DNA from 4 places in the Streptosporangium brasiliense genome. Region 4 is predicted to be linked to each of the others. Evidence: riboswitches for the same ligand, from Rfam matches in the RefSeq annotation. Region 4 holds a riboswitch; each other region holds the start of a gene.
The links. A riboswitch is a leader RNA that binds a small molecule or an ion and turns the genes downstream of it on or off. The one in region 4 is predicted to bind cobalamin.
Positions count from the first base shown of each region.

Region 1: another riboswitch for cobalamin. It lies ahead of J2S55_RS31725 (ribonucleoside-diphosphate reductase subunit alpha); the one in region 4 lies ahead of J2S55_RS40350 (ABC transporter substrate-binding protein).
Region 2: another riboswitch for cobalamin. It lies ahead of cobN (cobaltochelatase subunit CobN); the one in region 4 lies ahead of J2S55_RS40350 (ABC transporter substrate-binding protein).
Region 3: another riboswitch for cobalamin. It lies ahead of bluB (5,6-dimethylbenzimidazole synthase); the one in region 4 lies ahead of J2S55_RS40350 (ABC transporter substrate-binding protein).

Region 1 is NZ_JAUSRB010000002.1:5,065,717-5,069,908, reverse strand. Features, by position in the region: gene J2S55_RS31730 (ribonucleotide-diphosphate reductase subunit beta) at 1-385, opposite strand, end outside; gene J2S55_RS31725 (ribonucleoside-diphosphate reductase subunit alpha) at 411-2,606, opposite strand; cobalamin riboswitch at 2,804-3,003, opposite strand; gene J2S55_RS31720 (Bug family tripartite tricarboxylate transporter substrate binding protein) at 3,002-4,039, opposite strand; gene glmS (glutamine--fructose-6-phosphate transaminase (isomerizing)) at 4,143-4,192, opposite strand, start outside.
Region 2 is NZ_JAUSRB010000002.1:5,785,651-5,789,842, forward strand. Features, by position in the region: gene J2S55_RS34965 (precorrin-2 C(20)-methyltransferase) at 1-19, opposite strand, end outside; gene J2S55_RS34970 (precorrin-8X methylmutase) at 16-642, opposite strand; gene cobG (precorrin-3B synthase) at 639-1,970, opposite strand; cobalamin riboswitch at 1,994-2,182, shown strand; gene cobN (cobaltochelatase subunit CobN) at 2,297-4,192, shown strand, end outside.
Region 3 is NZ_JAUSRB010000002.1:7,185,536-7,189,727, reverse strand. Features, by position in the region: gene J2S55_RS41760 (NAD-dependent epimerase/dehydratase family protein) at 1-90, opposite strand, end outside; gene J2S55_RS41755 (MarR family winged helix-turn-helix transcriptional regulator) at 222-758, shown strand; gene bluB (5,6-dimethylbenzimidazole synthase) at 942-1,640, opposite strand; cobalamin riboswitch at 1,673-1,867, opposite strand; gene J2S55_RS41745 (histidine phosphatase family protein) at 2,092-2,613, opposite strand; gene J2S55_RS41740 (cytochrome b family protein) at 2,715-3,317, opposite strand; gene J2S55_RS41735 (DUF6886 family protein) at 3,552-4,100, opposite strand.
Region 4 is NZ_JAUSRB010000002.1:6,919,333-6,923,524, forward strand. Features, by position in the region: gene metE (5-methyltetrahydropteroyltriglutamate--homocysteine S-methyltransferase) at 1-764, opposite strand, end outside; cobalamin riboswitch at 883-1,100, opposite strand; cobalamin riboswitch at 1,231-1,424, shown strand; gene J2S55_RS40350 (ABC transporter substrate-binding protein) at 1,611-2,600, shown strand; gene J2S55_RS40355 (FecCD family ABC transporter permease) at 2,597-3,679, shown strand; gene J2S55_RS40360 (ABC transporter ATP-binding protein) at 3,691-4,192, shown strand, end outside.

The DNA.
Region 1 (4,192 bases), 1.9 Mb from region 4:
TGTGCTCGACCGCGGCGAAGGCCTTGACCCGCTCGTCGTGGTCGGGCAGGTAGGTGTCCAGCAGGGTCAGGTAGAACTGGACGTGCACCGCCTCCTCGAAGAGCTGCCTGCTGAGATACAGGCGCGCCTCGGGCGCGTTGACGTGCTGGTAGAGGTTGAGCACCAGGTTGTTGGCCACGATCGAGTCGCCGGTCGCGAAGAACGCGACGAGGCGGTTGATCAGGTGGCGCTCCTCCGGCGTCATCTTCGCCAGGTCCGCCAGGTCGGAGTTGAGGTCCACCTCCTCGACGGTCCAGGTGTTGCGGATCGCGGCCCGGTAGCGCTCGTAGAACTCCGGGTAGCGCATGGGCCTCAGGGTGAGGTCCATGCCAGGGTCGAGCAGCATCAGGGAGTGCCTTTCGGGGAGGTGGCTACTGGCAGGCTTCGCAGTACTCGGGGTTCTCCAGCGAGCACGCGACGGCCTCCGCGTCGGGCGCGGCCTGGGCCACGGTGGTCTGCGCGATCCGGGTCGCCGGCCGGGAGCGCAGGTAGTAGGTGGTCTTGAGGCCGGACTTCCACGCGTAGGCGTACATCGAGGAGAGCTTGCCGATGGTCGGCGTGGCCATGAACAGGTTCAGCGACTGCGACTGGTCGATGTACGGCGTGCGCGCCGCGGCCAGGTCGATCAGCGCCTTCTGCGGCAGCTCCCAGGCGGTCCGGTAGAGCGCCTTGAGGTCGTCGGGCATGCCGGGGACGTCCTGGACGGAGCCGTCGGCCCGCTTGATCGCGTCCCGGATCTGCGGGGTCCACCGGCCCCGGGCCTGCAGGTCACGGACCAGATAGCGGTTGACCTGGAGGAACTCTCCCGACAGGGTCTCGCGCTTGAAGACGTTGGAGACCTGGGGCTCGATGCACTCGTAGCAGCCCGCGATGGAGGCGATGGTGGCCGTGGGCGCGATCGCGATCATCAACGAGTTGCGGAGGCCGGACTCGGCGATCCGCTCCCTGAGGCGCGTCCACTCCGGCGAGCCGCCGGCCCCGTAGTGGTCGGGGTGGAGCACGCCGCCGGCGGCCCTGGTCTCGTCGTAGGAGGGGTGGCGGCCCCGCTCGACGGCCAGGTCCGCGGAGGTGCCGTAGGCGGCCAGCGCGATCTCCTCGGAGATGCGGGTGGACAGCTCCAGCGCCTGCGGGGAGTCGAACGGCAGCCGCAGCGTGAAGAACACATCCGCCAGGCCCATCACGCCCAGGCCGATCGGCCGCCACTTCCGGTTGGCCGCCTCGGCCTCCGGGGTCGGGTAGAAGCCCAGGTCGATGGTCCGGTCCAGGAACCGCACGGCGGTGCGGACGGTCCGGCGCAGCCGCGGCCAGTCGACGTCCTGGCCGTCCAGGTGGGCGGCGAGATTGATCGAGCCCAGGTTGCAGACGGCCGTCTCGGCGTCGTTGGTGACCTCCAGGATCTCGGTGCAGAGGTTCGACAGGTGGATGACGTTCTCCGGGCGGGCCGTCTGGTTGGAGGTCCGGTTGGCGGCGTCCTTGAAGGTCATCCAGCCGTTGCCGGTCTGGGCCAGGGTGCGCATCATCCGGCCGTACAGGGACCGGGCCGGGATCTGCTTGACGGAGCGGCCCTCGGCCTCGGCGGCCCGGTAGGCCTCGTCGAAGGCGGCGCCGTACAGGTCGGTGAGGTGCGGGACCTCCTTGGGGTCGAACAGCGACCACATGCCGTCGGCCTCGACCCGGCGCATGAACTCGTCGGGGATCCAGTTGGCCAGGTTCAGGTTGTGCGTGCGGCGGGCCTCCTCGCCGGTGTTGTCGCGCAGTTCGAGGAACTCCTCGATGTCGGCGTGCCAGGTCTCCAGGTAGACGCAGGCCGCGCCCTTGCGGCGGCCGCCCTGGTTGACCGCGGCGACGCTGGAGTCCAGCGTGCGCAGCCACGGCACGATGCCGTTGGAGTGGCCGTTGGTGCCCCGGATCAGCGAGCCCCGCGAGCGGACCCGGGTCCAGGAGATGCCGATCCCGCCGGCGTACTTCGACAGCCGCGCGACCTGCCCGTAGCGCTCGTAGATCGCCTCCAGCTCGTCACGGGGCGAGTCGAGCAGGAAGCAGGACGACAGCTGGGGCCTGCGCGAGCCGGAGTTGAACAGGGTGGGCGAGCTCGGCAGGTAGGACAGGGTGGACATGAGCGCGTAGAGCTCGCCGGCCTCCTCCACCGTCTCCGACAGGCCGCAGGCCACCCGGAGGAAGAAGTGCTGCGGGCGCTCCAGGACCTTGCGGGTCTGCGGGTGGCGCAGCAGGTAGCGGTCGTAGACCGTGCGCAGCCCGAAGTATTCGAACCGGCCGTCGGCCGCCCCGTCCACCAGCGCGTCCAGCGCCGCGGCGTTGGCGGCCACGAAGGCGGCCAGCCCGTCCTGGATCAGCCCGGCCGCGTGGGTCGCGGCGACGGACTCGGAGAAGGTCCGGACGCCGTGCCCGGCGGCCTCCTCGGCGATCAGCTCCGCCAGCAGCCCAGCGGCGATCTTGGAGTTCTCCGGGTCGGCGATCACCCGGGCGGCGGCCTCCTCGATGGCCAGCCGGCGGTCGACCGGGCCGTTGCCGGTCTCCTTGGCGACGTCGACCAAGGTCTGTGTCACGTGCTACCCCTCGCGCGCTCGAATTCCCCGTACGGCTCTCGCCGGAAGGGCGCACGCGCAGAGAACGGCCCCGGGCACGCCGGACGCCTCATCACGCGGGCCCTCCCTCGAGGCCCTGAACGATCTCCGTGGTCGGGTCCGCCTCACCCGGCACGCTCCGGGCCGCTCCACGCGTCCCTCGGTGCCCGGCTCGGCTCCCTCTCCACACGTCGCCGGCAGGTCTTCGGACTCACGGGCGTCTGGCGCATGCCTACCGGCCGTCGCTTCCCAGGCAGGTGCGCCCAGTGCTCCATGACGGCTTTCGTTCCCGTTCACCGCTGCGGGGCAGTCCCGGAATCTCACCGGGTTCCCTCTTGCCTCACCCCCAGAGGGGCGAACCAGCAACGAGCAGGATCCTACATGTAGTGCTGCCGGACGCAACTACCCCAACAGCTTGTGCCGATGGTGCTCAGCAGTCCGAGCTCGTCGAGCACTTCCCGGGTCCGGCGCGTCTCCGTGACGAGCCACTGGCGGAAGTCGTCCCCGCTCAGATAGACCCGGTTCCAGCCGTTGGCCGCGCAGATCGCCCGCCAGCGGGACGAGGCGTCGACGCGGTCGCACAGGGCGACGGCCACGTCCCTGTCGTCGGAGCTCATGCCGCGGGGGCCGAGCACGCCGCACCAGTCGGTGTACTCCAGCCGGACGTCCAGCTCCATCAGCGTCGGGGCGTCGATCCCGTCGATCCGCTCGGCGGAGGAGACCACCAGCGGCCGCAGCCGGCCCTCGGCGATCTCGGGCACGAAGGAGCGGGCGGAGCCCAGCAGCGCGGCCACCCTGCCGTCGTGGAGGGCGTGCACGCCCTCGGCCCCGCTGGAGTAGCCGGCGTAGTCCAGCAGCCGGGTGTCCACCCCCAGGCATTTGCCGATCATGCCGTAGAGCACGTGGTCGGAGCCGCCCTCCATCCGGCCGCCCACCGTCAGCCCGGCCGGGTCGCGGCGGAGCACCGCGGCGAGGTTCTCGAAGGTGCGCAGGCGGGAGTTCTCCGGGACGACCAGGGCCGCCCAGTCGCCGACCAGGCGGGCCAGGGGGGTGGTGGACTCCACCACGGAGGCGGTGTTGGCGATCTCCGCGCCGGCCACCATCGGCATCCCGGTGAGCAGCAGCCTGCCCGCGTACGTGAACGGGTCGTGGGCGGCGGCGAACGCCCCCAGCGCGGCGGCGCCCAGGCTGCCCGGGTAGTTGCCCACCTCGACCTTCCGCGCCAGCCCGTCGCCGGTCAGCACCGCGGCCAGCGCGCGGGCGGCCCGGTCCCAGCCCTGCCCGCGGGCGGCGGGCGCGATGACGGTCAGCCGTCCCGCCAGCGGCACGCGGGGGTCCGCCGCCCCGCCGCAGCCACCGCAGCCGCCGGCGACCATGACCCCCAGGGCGAGCGCGAAGAACCGCCTACGGTACATAAGCGCCCCTTCCCCCAGACCCCCCAATACTTCAGGTTACAGACACGTCACTTTGTGTCACACATTGGGGGGTCTTACTGCCATCAGGCAGCTCAAGGGGGCTCTACTCCACCGTGACGCTCTTGGCCAGGTTGCGAGGCTTGTCCACATCCC
Region 2 (4,192 bases), 1.1 Mb from region 4:
CGGTCACCATGTCGTTCATTCGTCCTCACTCGCGATCGCGTTGACCGCGGCCGCGGTCATCGCACTCCCACCCCGGCGGCCGTGCACGACCAGGTGTTCCAGACCCGCCGGGTGCTCGGCGAGGGCCTGCTTGGACTCGGCGGCGCCGATGAAGCCGACCGGGATCCCGAGCACGGCGGCCGGCCGGCCGGCGCCCTCCTCGACCATCTCCAGCAGCCGGAACAGCGCGGTCGGCGCGTTCCCGATCGCGACCACGGAGCCCTCCAGCCGGTCGCGCCACAGCTCCAGCGCGGCGGCGCTGCGGGTGGTGCCCAGCCGTGCGGCGAGCTCCGGCACGCCCGGCTCGCCCAGCGTGCAGATCACCTCGTTGCCGGCGGGCAGGCGGCGGCGGGTCACCCCGGAGGCGACCATCATCGCGTCGCACAGCACCGGCGCGCCCGCCCGCAGGGCCGCGCGCGCCGACGCCACGACGCCGGGCGACCAGCCGAGGTCGGCGACCAGGTCGACCATCCCGCAGGCGTGGATCATCCGGACCGCCACCTGGGCGACGTCCGGGGGCAGGCCGCTCAGATCCGTCTCGGCGCGGATGGTGGCGAAGGAGCGGCGGTAGATCTCCGCGCCGTCGCGGACGTAGTCGGTCACGATCCCCCTCTGGCGGCCGTCACCGCGGCCGTGGTCTCTTCGATGTCCGTACAGTTCAGGCTCCGGCCGTTGAGGTTCACGCGGTAGCCGTCGCCGGTGGCGACCACGTCCGCGACCCGCCCCCGGGGGCGACCGCAGCGCCTGTCGCAGCCCGCCCAGTGCACGGGGAGCGTACCGGTGCGCGGCCGGTCCGCCGCACGGGGGGCGACCGTCCCCGGCGTCCCGGCGGCCCCGTCCCCGGCGGGCACGGTGGCGCGGGCCGCGTCGGCCTGCACGTCGGCCAGGGATTTGGCGCAGCCGGGGCGGCCGGTGCAGGCCGTCACGCCGATCCACGGGGAGTCGGGGTCGGTGACCAGGCCGGCCTCCGTCAGCCGGGCGACTGCCCGGGGGAGGTCCACGCGGGCCAGACCGGGCAGGACCACGCCCCGCCACGGCGTCAGCCGTACCCCGTCGGCGGAGGCCAGGCCGGCCAGGAGCTCCGCCTGGGCAGGGGTCAGCCGGCCCAGCGGCACCGCGACGCCCAGGGCCACCCGCCCGCCGGGCTGCCGGACGGCTCCCACCGGTCCCCCCGCCACGGCCGGCGGCGGGGTCCGGACGCGTTCCGCGGGCGGGCGGAGCCGTACCGGGCCGGCCCCTCCGGTCTCCAGGGTGGCGCGGACCCGGGCCGCGACCGGCTCCGCGCCGCCGGGCAGCTCACCGATCCGCCAGGCATGCACGCCCCGGGCGGCGAGCTCGGCCAGGAACGCCTCGGCCGCGGCGAGCAGGGCGGTGACCGCCGAGGTCACCGGCACGCGCAGGCCGCTGTCGGCGCCCGCGAGGACGAGGGCGGCCTCCTCCGGGCCGGTCGGCAGCATCCCGGCGTCGGGGCCGAGCCAGGCCACGTCCCCCCGGCCGTCGTCGAGGGCGAACAGGAACCGCCCCGGCAGGCCGGCCAGGCCCGGCCGGGCGCACAGCCGCCGGTCCAGCTCGGAGACCAGCGGACCGACGTCGAGGATCCCCTCCGCGTCGCAGCCGGTCAGCGGGGAGGCCAGGACGTTGCGGATCCGTTCGTGGGTGGACGAGGGCAGCAGCCCGGCCTCCGCCATGCGCGCCGCGAATCCGTCCCCCTCGCCGAGCCCGCGCACCTGGACGTTCGCACGGGAGGTCAGCTCGATGACGCCGGTCCCGTGGACGGCCGCCGCGTCGGCGAGTCCGCGCAGCTGGGAGGCCGTCAGCCGGCCGCCGGGGACGCGGATCCGCGCCAGGCCGCCGTCGGCCGCGGCATGCACCTGGAGCGCCCCGGGACATGCGTCGAGTCGCGATCGTCCGGAAAAGTCGCCAATGACCACGGAGAGGATGTTAAGCCAGTTTCTTGCAATGAGCGGGGCTGCCGTAGTCTGATCGTTGGCGACGGCAAGGGAGGAAGCCGGTGTGAAACCGGCGCGGTCCCGCCACTGTGACCGGGGAGCGAACCCCACTCAGGCCACTGTCCGGAGACGGACGGGAAGGCCGGGGGGAGCATCGATCCGGGAGCCAGGAGACTCCAGCCGTCGTAGCCGACGACGACCCGGGGCGAGGACCCCGAGGGAGGAAGCCCTGTGCGCTTTTCGCCGTTCCCGGGCCACCCCGTGGCCCCGCCGAGCCGTACCACGCCGCCTCCGCGGGGGTGCGGCGCGTGATCCTCCTGCTCTCGACCTCCGACACCGACCTGCTCAGCGCCCGCGCGAGCGGCGCCGGCTACCGGCTGGGCAACCCCGCCCGGCTCGCCGCGGCTGACCTGCCGCCCCTTCTCGACGGCGCCGACCTGGTGGTGGTCCGGCTGCTCGGCGGCCGCCGCGCCTGGGAGGAGGGCCTGGACGCCCTGCTCGCCGGGCCCCGGCCCGTCGTCGTGCTCGGCGGTGAGCAGGCGCCCGACGCCGAGCTGATGGAGCTGTCCACCGTTCCCGGCGGGGTCTGCGCCGAGGCGCACGCCTACCTCGCCCACGGCGGCCCGGCCAATCTCACCGAGCTCCACCGGTTCCTGTCCGACACCCTGCTGCTGACCGGGCACGGGTTCGCCGCGCCCGCCCCCACCCCCGGCTGGGGGGTGCTGGAGCGCGTGGCCCGCCGTGAGGACGGGCCGGTCATCGGCGTGCTCTACTACCGGGCCCACCACGTCGCCGGGAACACCGCGTTCGTGGAGACCCTCTGCTCGGCGGTGGAGGACGCGGGAGGCCGGGCACTGCCCGTCTACTGCGCCTCGCTGCGCAGCGCGGAGCCCGGCCTGCTGGAGGTCCTCGGCACGGTGGACGCCCTGGTGGTGACCGTGCTCGCGGCCGGCGGCACCCGCCCGGCCACCGCGTCGGCCGGCGGCGACGACGAGGCCTGGGACGTCGGCGCGCTCGCCGGGCTGGACGTGCCGATCCTGCAGGGCCTGTGCCTGACGAGCAGCCGGTCCACCTGGGAGGACAGCGACGACGGCCTGTCCCCGCTCGACGCGGCGACCCAGGTCGCGATCCCCGAGTTCGACGGCCGGATCATCACGGTGCCCTTCTCCTTCAAGGAGATCGACGACGACGGGCTGACCGTCTACGTCGCCGACCCGGAGCGGGCCTCCCGGGTGGCCGGCATCGCGGTACGGCACGCCGCGCTCCGGCACATCCCGGCCGGTGAGCGGCGGATCGTGCTGATGCTGTCGGCCTATCCCACCAAGCACTCCCGGATCGGCAACGCCGTCGGCCTGGACACCCCGGCGAGCCTGGTGCGGCTGCTGGCGGTGATGCGTGAGCGGGGCTACGACATCGGCGCCGAGGGCGAACTGCCGGGCGTGACCGAGCAGGACGGCGACGCGCTGATCCACGCGCTGATCGCGGCCGGCGGGCAGGACCCCGACTGGCTCACCGAGGAGCGGCTCGCCGGCAACCCGGTGCGCATCGCGGCGGGCCGGTACGCCGAGTGGTACGGCACGCTCCCGGCGGACCTGCGCGCCGGGATGGAGGAGCACTGGGGGCCCGCGCCGGGCGAGCTGTTCGTGGACAGCTCGCACGACCCGGACGGCGAGATCGTGCTGGCCGCGCTGCGCGCCGGGAACGTCGTGGTCATGGTGCAGCCGCCGCGCGGCTTCGGCGAGAACCCCATCGCGATCTACCATGACCCCGACCTGCCGCCCAGCCACCACTACCTGGCGGCCTACCGGTGGCTGGCCGACGGCTTCGGCGCGCACGCCGTGGTGCACGTGGGCAAGCACGGCAACCTGGAGTGGCTGCCCGGCAAGTCGGCCGGGCTGTCGGCCTCCTGCGGCCCCGACGCCGCGCTCGGCGACCTGCCGCTGATCTATCCCTTCCTGGTCAACGACCCCGGCGAGGGCACCCAGGCCAAGCGCCGCGCTCACGCCACCCTGGTCGACCACCTCGTCCCGCCGATGGCCCGCGCCGACACCTACGGTGACATGGCCCGGCTGGAGCAGCTTCTCGACGAGCACGCCTCCATCGCCGCGATGGACCCGGCGAAGCTCCCCGCGATCCGCGCCCAGATCTGGACCCTGATCCAGGCCGCCCGGCTCGACCACGACCTGGGCATCGAGGACCGCCCG
Region 3 (4,192 bases), 270 kb from region 4:
CAGTTCGACGATCTGATGTCCGGCCTCGTCCAGGTGGTCCGCGACCGCCGAGCCGAGGTAACCGCCGGCACCGATAAGCAAGATCTTCATCAAAGTCTCCCCTCGAAAATTTCGATGTCGAAAACTTAAATCACTGCGTTCGCAAGTGTCAAATCCTTCGATGTCTAAGTGTTAGCCTCTGTACAAAGCCACGCTCAGGACAGCTCAGGACAGGACTCACGATGACGACCGACGGACTCCACGACGGAGTGGACGTGATCATCAGCCAGTGGCAGACGGCGCGCCCCGATCTGGACTGCTCACCGATGGAGATCATCGGTCGCCTGTCCCGGGTCTCCCGCCTCCTCGAACGCGCCATCAGGGACCACTTGTCCGCGTACGACATCGAGCCCTGGGAGTTCGATGTGCTGGCCACCCTGCTGCGCTCCGGGCCTCCCCACGTCCTCAACGCCGGCGAACTCAGCACGGCGGCGATGGTCAGCTCGGCCGCCCTGACCAACCGCATCGACCGGCTCGAGAAAAAGGGCCTGGTCGACCGCGCCGTCGATCCGGCCCATCGGCGCCGCGTCCTGATCTCCCTCACCGATCAAGGGCTGAGCCTGGTCAACAGGCTCGTCGAGCATCACGTCGCCAACGAGCGGCGGCTCCTGGAGGGCCTGAGCTCCGCCGACCGCGACCAGATCACCGTGCTCCTGCGCCGCCTGCTCGTCTCCCTCGGCGACACGGGGCCGGACACCTCCGCCACCGGCGCATGCTGAGAACGCGTCGCGTCACCGTCTCGCAGCTGGTCGCCGAGGTGGGCGAGCCGTCTGAACCGTGATCACACCGGCGTGACGCGACGCGTTTCCGGGCGGCCGGATCGCCGGTCATCCGCGAAAAGTCACGAGAGGAACCCGCGAAGTCCCGAAAGGCGGGGAAGGCCGTCGTCCGTGGAGGAGCGTTCAGCTCATTCCCGTTCGATCGGGATGCGTGGAGGAGCGTTCGGCTCGATCGGGATGAGGGCGGCCGTGGAGACCGGAACTCCAGCGGTCGTGGTGGACGGCGGCCCACAGGGGGCGCCGATCCCGCCAGCCGTTCCGCTCGAGGTCGGGGGCGGTCTCCAGGTGGGTCACCGGCCCCACGCACAGCCACGCGACGGGGCGGATCGGCGCGGGGATGGCGAGAAGGTCGTTCAGGAACGGCTCGCGGTAGAACGACACCCAGCCGACACCGAGATTCTCGGCGGTGGCGGCCAGCCAGAGATTCTGGATGGCCAGGCACACCGAGTACAGGCCCGCGTCGGCGATGGCGTGGCGGCCGAGAACGGTGGGGCCGCCCCGATCCGGGTCATAGGTGACCACGATCGACAGTGTGGACTCCAGCACTCCTTCGATCTTGATCCGGGCGAACCGCCGTACGGCGGAGGCGTCAAGGGTCGCGGCGAAGACCGCGCGTTCATGCTGGACGTGTCCGTGGAACGCGGCGCGGACGGCGGGGTCGCGCACGACGATGAAGTCCCAGGGCTGGGAGAGACCGACGCTGGGCGCGGCGTGGGCCGCAGACAGGATCCGGTGCAGGGCCTCGTCGGGGACGGGTTCACCGGTGAACTGCGCGCGCACGTCACGGCGGCGGTGGATGACGTCGTAAAGCTGGCTGTCCATGGGCAGGCTCCCGCTGCGTTCGTGCCCCTTCAAGGGGCTGTGAGCGCAAGGCCGGTCTTCGGACTCCCGGATCGACGCCTGACCACCCGCCTTCCCAGCCCTCGCGGGCCAGTGGCTGCGCATGCGCGCGTGGGCGGCGGCTCCCCGGTCACCGCGGCGGGCCCGTGCCGGAATCACACCGGCTTCCCGATTCTCCTCACCGACGCGAGGCACCTTGCAACAGTTTCGCCGCTCAGTACGCTAGCGGATTCCCGACCTCACCGCGCCGCTCACCCGGCGACGGCCAGGGATCATGCGATAAGGACCGTCCCCCCCGGGCATTCCAGCGAAAGGGGAGACCACCGTACGGGGTGAGAGCCCCGCGGAACCTCCGTGTCCGCGCCAGGGCGCCATAGGGACCGCGGTCGACGTCACCGTCGCCGAATTACGGACGGAGGCCTTCCGGTGATGTTCAGAGGGCCAAGGCTCGCTCGACGGTACCCAAGTCCAGATCAACGAGATGCGCATCAGGAAAGCGGAGGTCCGCCCAGAAGTCGCCAGGGCTCTGCAGGCCCAGGCGCACCTTCACCCAAACAGTCATCGCCATGCCATGTGCCGCCACCACGAGTGGGCGCCCGCTGGCAAGTGCGAGATGCTCGGTGATCCCATCGTCGAAGCGCTTGGCGACCTCGGCCCGCGGCTCCCAGTCAGCATGATCCGCGCCTTCCACATAGGCGCGCCGCAACTCGCGGTAGTTACCCTCCCACGGCTCCACGCGGGTGACCTCGTTGAACCGTCGATCACGCGTGACCGTGTCGTCGCCGCCCAGAGTCTGCCAGGCCTTCGGCTCGTCGCTGGAGACAAGGCAGGCGTCTTTGGGCAGACGGGCGATCAGCCGCTGAGCCGCCTGCCACCCCTCAGTGCCGAGCGGCCATTCGTGCGGTGGGACGGTCGGACCGTAGGCAGGCATGGCATGGCGGACCAAGAGCAACATCTCAGGGAATATACCGAGCCGACACCCTCATAACCCCGGGAAACGATCACAGAGATGCCGGGAAGCGATCTTCTCAATGCCTGCTCCACCCCAGGCCGGATCTACTTGTGAACACTCCAACCGGGGGCTACGACAGCCCCCACAAGCAGCAGCGGCACGAGCCCCAGGCAGATCACCACGACGTGGAGCGCCCTGGGGCGTCGACCGCCCGCCTGTCGCCAGGCGAGCACCGCAGCGGCCGCAATGGCGAGCGCCAGCAGCAGGTGCGCGCCGTACCGCCACAGGGCCGGCACGCCCCCCATGGTCTTTTCGGCGAACGGCTCCCCGGCCAGTGTGAAGCCGATGACCATGTTGAGCGCCCCCAGGCCGAGCAGCGCGATCCCGGGCAGCCACCGGAGGAACACGCCGCTGAGCGCCGTGCGCACCACGATCCCCGCGAGCAGGAGCACCGACGACCACTGGTGAAGCAGCTGCACGAGCACGCCGCCGGCCACGTCGAAGCTGAGCTGCAGCGCCGAGGCATAGGCCTCGGCCATCATGACGCCGCGCAGCGGCTCGTAGGAGCCGTCATAGATCACCTGGGCGCCGTCATGGCTCACCTGGTCGCTCGGCGTGTGGAAGAACGCCAGGAAAGCACCGGTGAGCACGACGATCACGAAGCAGGAGATGAGCCGCTCGTCCACCGACCTCTTACCGGACCACAAGTTTCCGATTCAATAGGCGTCGGAGAGCAACAGGTCAGCTAGCCGGAGTGTCACCCGCCTCCCGAGCCGGGACTGTCGCACGGGTCCTGAGGCCTGACCGGCCTCGGCGCGATGCCCTCCAGGTGCTGGAACGCAGGTGGGCGGGGGGTCAGGGTCCAGGGGACCCGCTAGGTCTAGCGGCCGGCCTCCGCTGCCGGTGGGGGAGCGACCACCGGGACGTGGGCGTCGGGGGCGTCAGCCTGTTCTGGCCGGCCTGGGGCGGGCATTGCGCAGGCGGATGCCGCTCCAGCCCAGAGAGCTGGTGGTCACCGCATCCCAAAACGCCCAGAGGTTGTCCAGCACTCTGAGCTGGATCCCGGCCTCCTCGTGCAGCTGGAGCAGGCTGCCGACCGGTTCGGGCGGGCCGAGCGGTTCGACGGGCTCGGTGGCGACCATCGCGTTCGGCACCGGCTCACCGATCGGGACGAACTTCTCGGCGGGCAGGCGGTAGCCGTACAGGCGCACGGTCAAGAACGCCTCCAGCCAGCCGTACTCGATCGCATGGATGCGCCGCCCGCAGCCGGCACCGATGATCCGTTCCCGGTCGGCGTCCGTCGTGTCCGGCACGGTCCAGGCCATGGCGCGCGGGCACTGGCGGGGAAACCAGTAGTCGGGGCAGCGATCGGCCGACACAGCCCACACATATGCCTCCGGTTCTTGTGCGGTGGTTGCCACGTGGGGGACAAATCGGGTGATCTCCGGGTCCTCGGAGAAGTGCAGAACTTGACCTGGTCTGGGCCGCATGACCCGTGTCTACCATCGTGGCCCAAGGGCGCACCCCTTCCCGGAAGGTTGGTATGGCCGGGAGAGGGGAGCGCTGGTCGGCGGGGCGGCCG
Region 4 (4,192 bases):
ACCACCTTCAACGCCTCGGCCGCGACGGTGCCGAAGTAGGTGGCCAGCAGGATCTTCGGGCGGCTGGACAGCCCGCCCAGGCGGCGGTAGGCCCGCTCGAGTGCTTCGACCTCCCGCGCGCCGAGATCCCCGGCCAGTGCCGGCTCGTCCAGCTGCACCCACTGCGCGCCGGCTCCGGCGAGCCGCTCCAGCAGCTCGGCATAGACCTCCACCAGGGCGCCCAGCAGATCCAGCGGCACGAACCCCTCAGGCGAGCCCGGCGCGGCCTTGGCCAGCAGAAGGTAGGTCAGCGGGCCGACCAGCACCGGCCGGGTCTCGACCCCCAGGGTCTTGGCCTCGAGGTACTCGGCCACGGGCTTCGCCTGCGCGCCGTCGGCGAGCCGGAGCCGGGCGTCCAGGGACAGCTCGGGGACGATGTAGTGGTAGTTGGTGTCGAACCACTTGGTCATCTCCAGCGCCGGGATGTCTGCGGTGCCGCGCGCCATCGCGAAATACCGCTCCAGGCCGGACAGCGCCCGGTACCGGTCGGGGACCGCGTCGACCATGACGCTGGTGTCCAGCACGTGATCGTAGAAGGAGAAGGTGTTCGACGGGATCGTCCCCAGGCCGGAGTCCCGCAGTTCGGTCCACACCGCCCGCCGCAGCGTCGAGGCCGTGGACTGCAGTTCCTCTTCGCCGACGCGCCCGGCCCAGTACTCCTCGGTGACGAATTTGAGCTCTCGGTGCGCGCCGATGCGCGGATACCCGAGGATCGTCGTTGTCATGGCAGCTTCCCTCGCTATTGCCAGGATGCGGCCGGGCAGGAGGAAGAAGCGCACAGCAGGCAGGTCCTGCGGGCGCGTCCCAGGCCCTCCCACGAGGCCGCGAACCACCGCGCACCGGTCGGTGCACGGGCGGAAGGCAGGTCTTCGGACTCGCGGGCACCACACCTGAACAAGGCGTGACCTACTGACCGTCGCTTCCCAGGCCACAGGCCCAGTGCGTATGACGGCGGTCGTTCCCACTCACCGCTGCGGGGCAGTCCCGGATTCCCACCGGGTTCCCTCTTACGACGTCCGCACCCGGTCGGGCACGGACGAACCATCCACAGCGGGATTCTAGCCAGCCGGTGCGCTGAACGGACACCGCCGTCGTAAGGGTAGACCGGCCGATCGGGCGCCTCCGTCGCGCTGACCGGCTGAGAAGAACCGTGCGGTGCTCCGAATGCGATTCACCACATCACCGGTATTCAGTGAATTGATGGCTTCGTGTAATGATGACGGAAAGGCGAGCGCGGTCGAGGAAGCCGGTGTGAATCCGGCGCGGTACCGCCACTGTGATCGGCGAGCGGATCCCCATACGGCCACTGCCCCACTCCGGGGTGGGAAGGCGGGGACGAGCCTCGACCCGAGAGCCAGGAGACTCACGCGGTCGCCTCCTCGATAGAACTGGGGCGGATCTCCCCGGAGAGGAGCGGGTCGGCATGCCCGATGGGCCGATGAACAGCGCGCCGCGTGGCGGTGCCGCGTGGCCGGTGCGCCGACGCGTGCCCGGAGACGTCTCCCGGGCCGGTTTCCGCCGCCTTCCGACAGGACCGCCCCATGGTGCAGATTCCGTGAGAGGAACCATCCATGACGGGCAGACGCCCTTTGTCCCTGCTGCTCTCCGCCGTACTCCTCGCCGGCTGCGGCGGCGCGCCCGCTGAGGTGAAGGCCTCCGCCGCGGCGTCCACCGCACCGGTCGCGGCGGGGTTCCCGGTCACCATCGACAACTGCGGCGTCAAGACGACGTACGAGCGCCCGCCGCGGCGGGCGGTCTCGCTCAACCAGCACGCCACCGAGGTGATGCTGGCGCTGGGGCTACAGCAGGCGATGATCGGCACCGGCTACCTCGATGACAAGATCCTTCCCGAGTACCAGGCCGCCTACAACGGGATCAAGGTGCTCGCCAAGGAGTACCCCTCTCACGAGGCGCTGCTGGCTGCCGAGCCCGACTTCGTCTACGGCGGCTTCTCCAGCACCTTCGACGAGAAGGAGGGCCGCAGCCGCGACGCGCTGGGCAAGGCCGGGATCGACACCTACCTCAACATCGAGGACTGCCCAACCGGCCCGGTGACCCTGGACCTGATGGACCAGGAGATCCGCAACGTCGCCGCGATCTTCGGTGTGCGCGATCGGGCCGAGTCCCTCATCACCCGCCTGCGCGCGCCACTGGCACAGGTCAAGGAGAAGCTCGCCGGGGTGAGCCCGGTCAAGCTGTTCGTCTACGACAGCGGTGACAAGACCGCGTTCACCGCCGGCGGCAAGGGCGTCGGCAACGACGTCATCACGCTGGCGGGCGCGCGGAACCTGTTCGCCGACGTGGACAAGGCATGGGGTGACGTGTCGTTCGAGCAGGTCGCCGAGCGGGCGCCCGACTGGATCGTCATCTACGACTACGGCGACCAGCCGGTGGCCGACAAGAAGAGGTTCCTGCTGTCGAACCCGGCGCTCGCGGACGTGCCGGCGATCAAGGAGCAGCGGTTCGCGGTGCTGCCGCTGTCGTCGGTCGTGCTCGGGGTCCGGGCGCCGTCGGCGGTGGAGTCGCTGGCCCGGCAGATCCATGCCGGCCGGTTCAAGTGAGCGAGCTGACCAAGGTCTCCCGGACCGCCGACGCCCGAGTCACCGCACCTCTCGCGCGGCGCCCTGGCCTGCCGTACCTGCTGGTGCTGCTGTTGTGCGCGCTGTTGCTGAGCGGGGCGGCCACGGCGGGGATCGCGGCCGGGTCGATCAGCCTGCCCGCCGGGCAGGTGTGGGGCATCTTGTTGCACCGGCTCCATCCCGCGCTGGCCGAGCCGGTCTGGGCTCCGGTCCGGGAGACCATCGTCATGGACGTACGGCTGCCGCGTGTGCTGCTGTGCGGGGTCATCGGCGCGGGGTTGTCGGTCTGCGGGATGGCGTTGCAGGCGCTGGTGCGCAACCCGCTGGCCGATCCGATGCTGCTGGGCGTCTCCTCGGGGGCCAGCGTCGGCGCGGTGGCCGTGGTGGTGTTCGGCCTGACCTTCTTCGGGGCGTTCTCGCTGCCGGTCGCCGCGTTCGCGGGGGCGCTGGCGGCGCTGGTCGCGGTCTACTTCCTGGCCCGGTCGGGCGGGCGGATGACCACGATGCGCCTGGTGCTGGCCGGGGTGGCGATGGCCGAGGTGCTGTCGGCGGTCGCCAGCTTCCTGATGGTGACCTCCAGCGACCCGCACAAGACGCAGTCGGCCGTCCGCTGGATGCTGGGTGGCCTGGCGGGGACGACGTGGACGATGGTGTGGGTGCCCGCGGCGGCCGTGCTGGTGGGCACCGTCGTCCTGCTGGGCGTCTCCCGCCCGCTGAACCTGCTGCTGGCCGGGGAGGAGGCGGCTGCCTCCCTGGGGCTGGACGTGCACCGGTTCAGGGCGGCGCTGTTCGTGCTGGTGGCCGTGATGATCGGCGCCATCGTCGCGGTCAGCGGCGCCATCGGGTTCGTCGGGCTGATCATGCCTCACGTCGTACGGCTGCTCGTCGGGGCCGACCACCGGCGGGCGCTGCCGGCCACGGCGCTGCTCGGGGCGGCGTTCCTCATCGTGGCCGACCTGGTCGCGCGGACGCTGATCGCCCCCGAGGAGATCCCCGTGGGGATCATCACGGCGCTGGTGGGCGGGCCGTTCTTCATGTGGCTGATGCGGAGGCGGTCGTGACGAAAGAGGCGATGACGGAGCGGGCGGCCGCGCTGACCGTACGGCAGGTTTCGGTGCGCATCGACGGCAAGGACCTCGTGCGCGATGTGACGCTGGAGGTGCCCTCCGGTGAGGTGCTCGGCCTGGCCGGTCCTAACGGCGCAGGGAAGTCGACCCTGCTGCGCACCCTGTACCGGGCGCAGCGCCCCACCTCCGGTCAGGTGCTCCTCGACGGGTACGACGTGTGGCGGATGCCGGGCAGATGGCTGGCCCGCAGGCTGGCGGCGGTGCTGCAGGAGAGCGGCGGCGACTTCGAGCTGAGCGTCTACGACGTGGTGGCCATGGGCCGCACCCCGCACAAGCGCGCCTTCGACGGGGACGCCCCCGACGACCGGGCGATCATCGCCGACGCCCTGGAACGCCTGGACGTGGCCGATCTGGCGTACGCGCCCTTCGACCGGCTGTCGGGCGGGGAGAAGCAGCGGGTGCTCATCGCCCGAGCGCTGGCGCAACGGCCGGGGACGATGGTGCTGG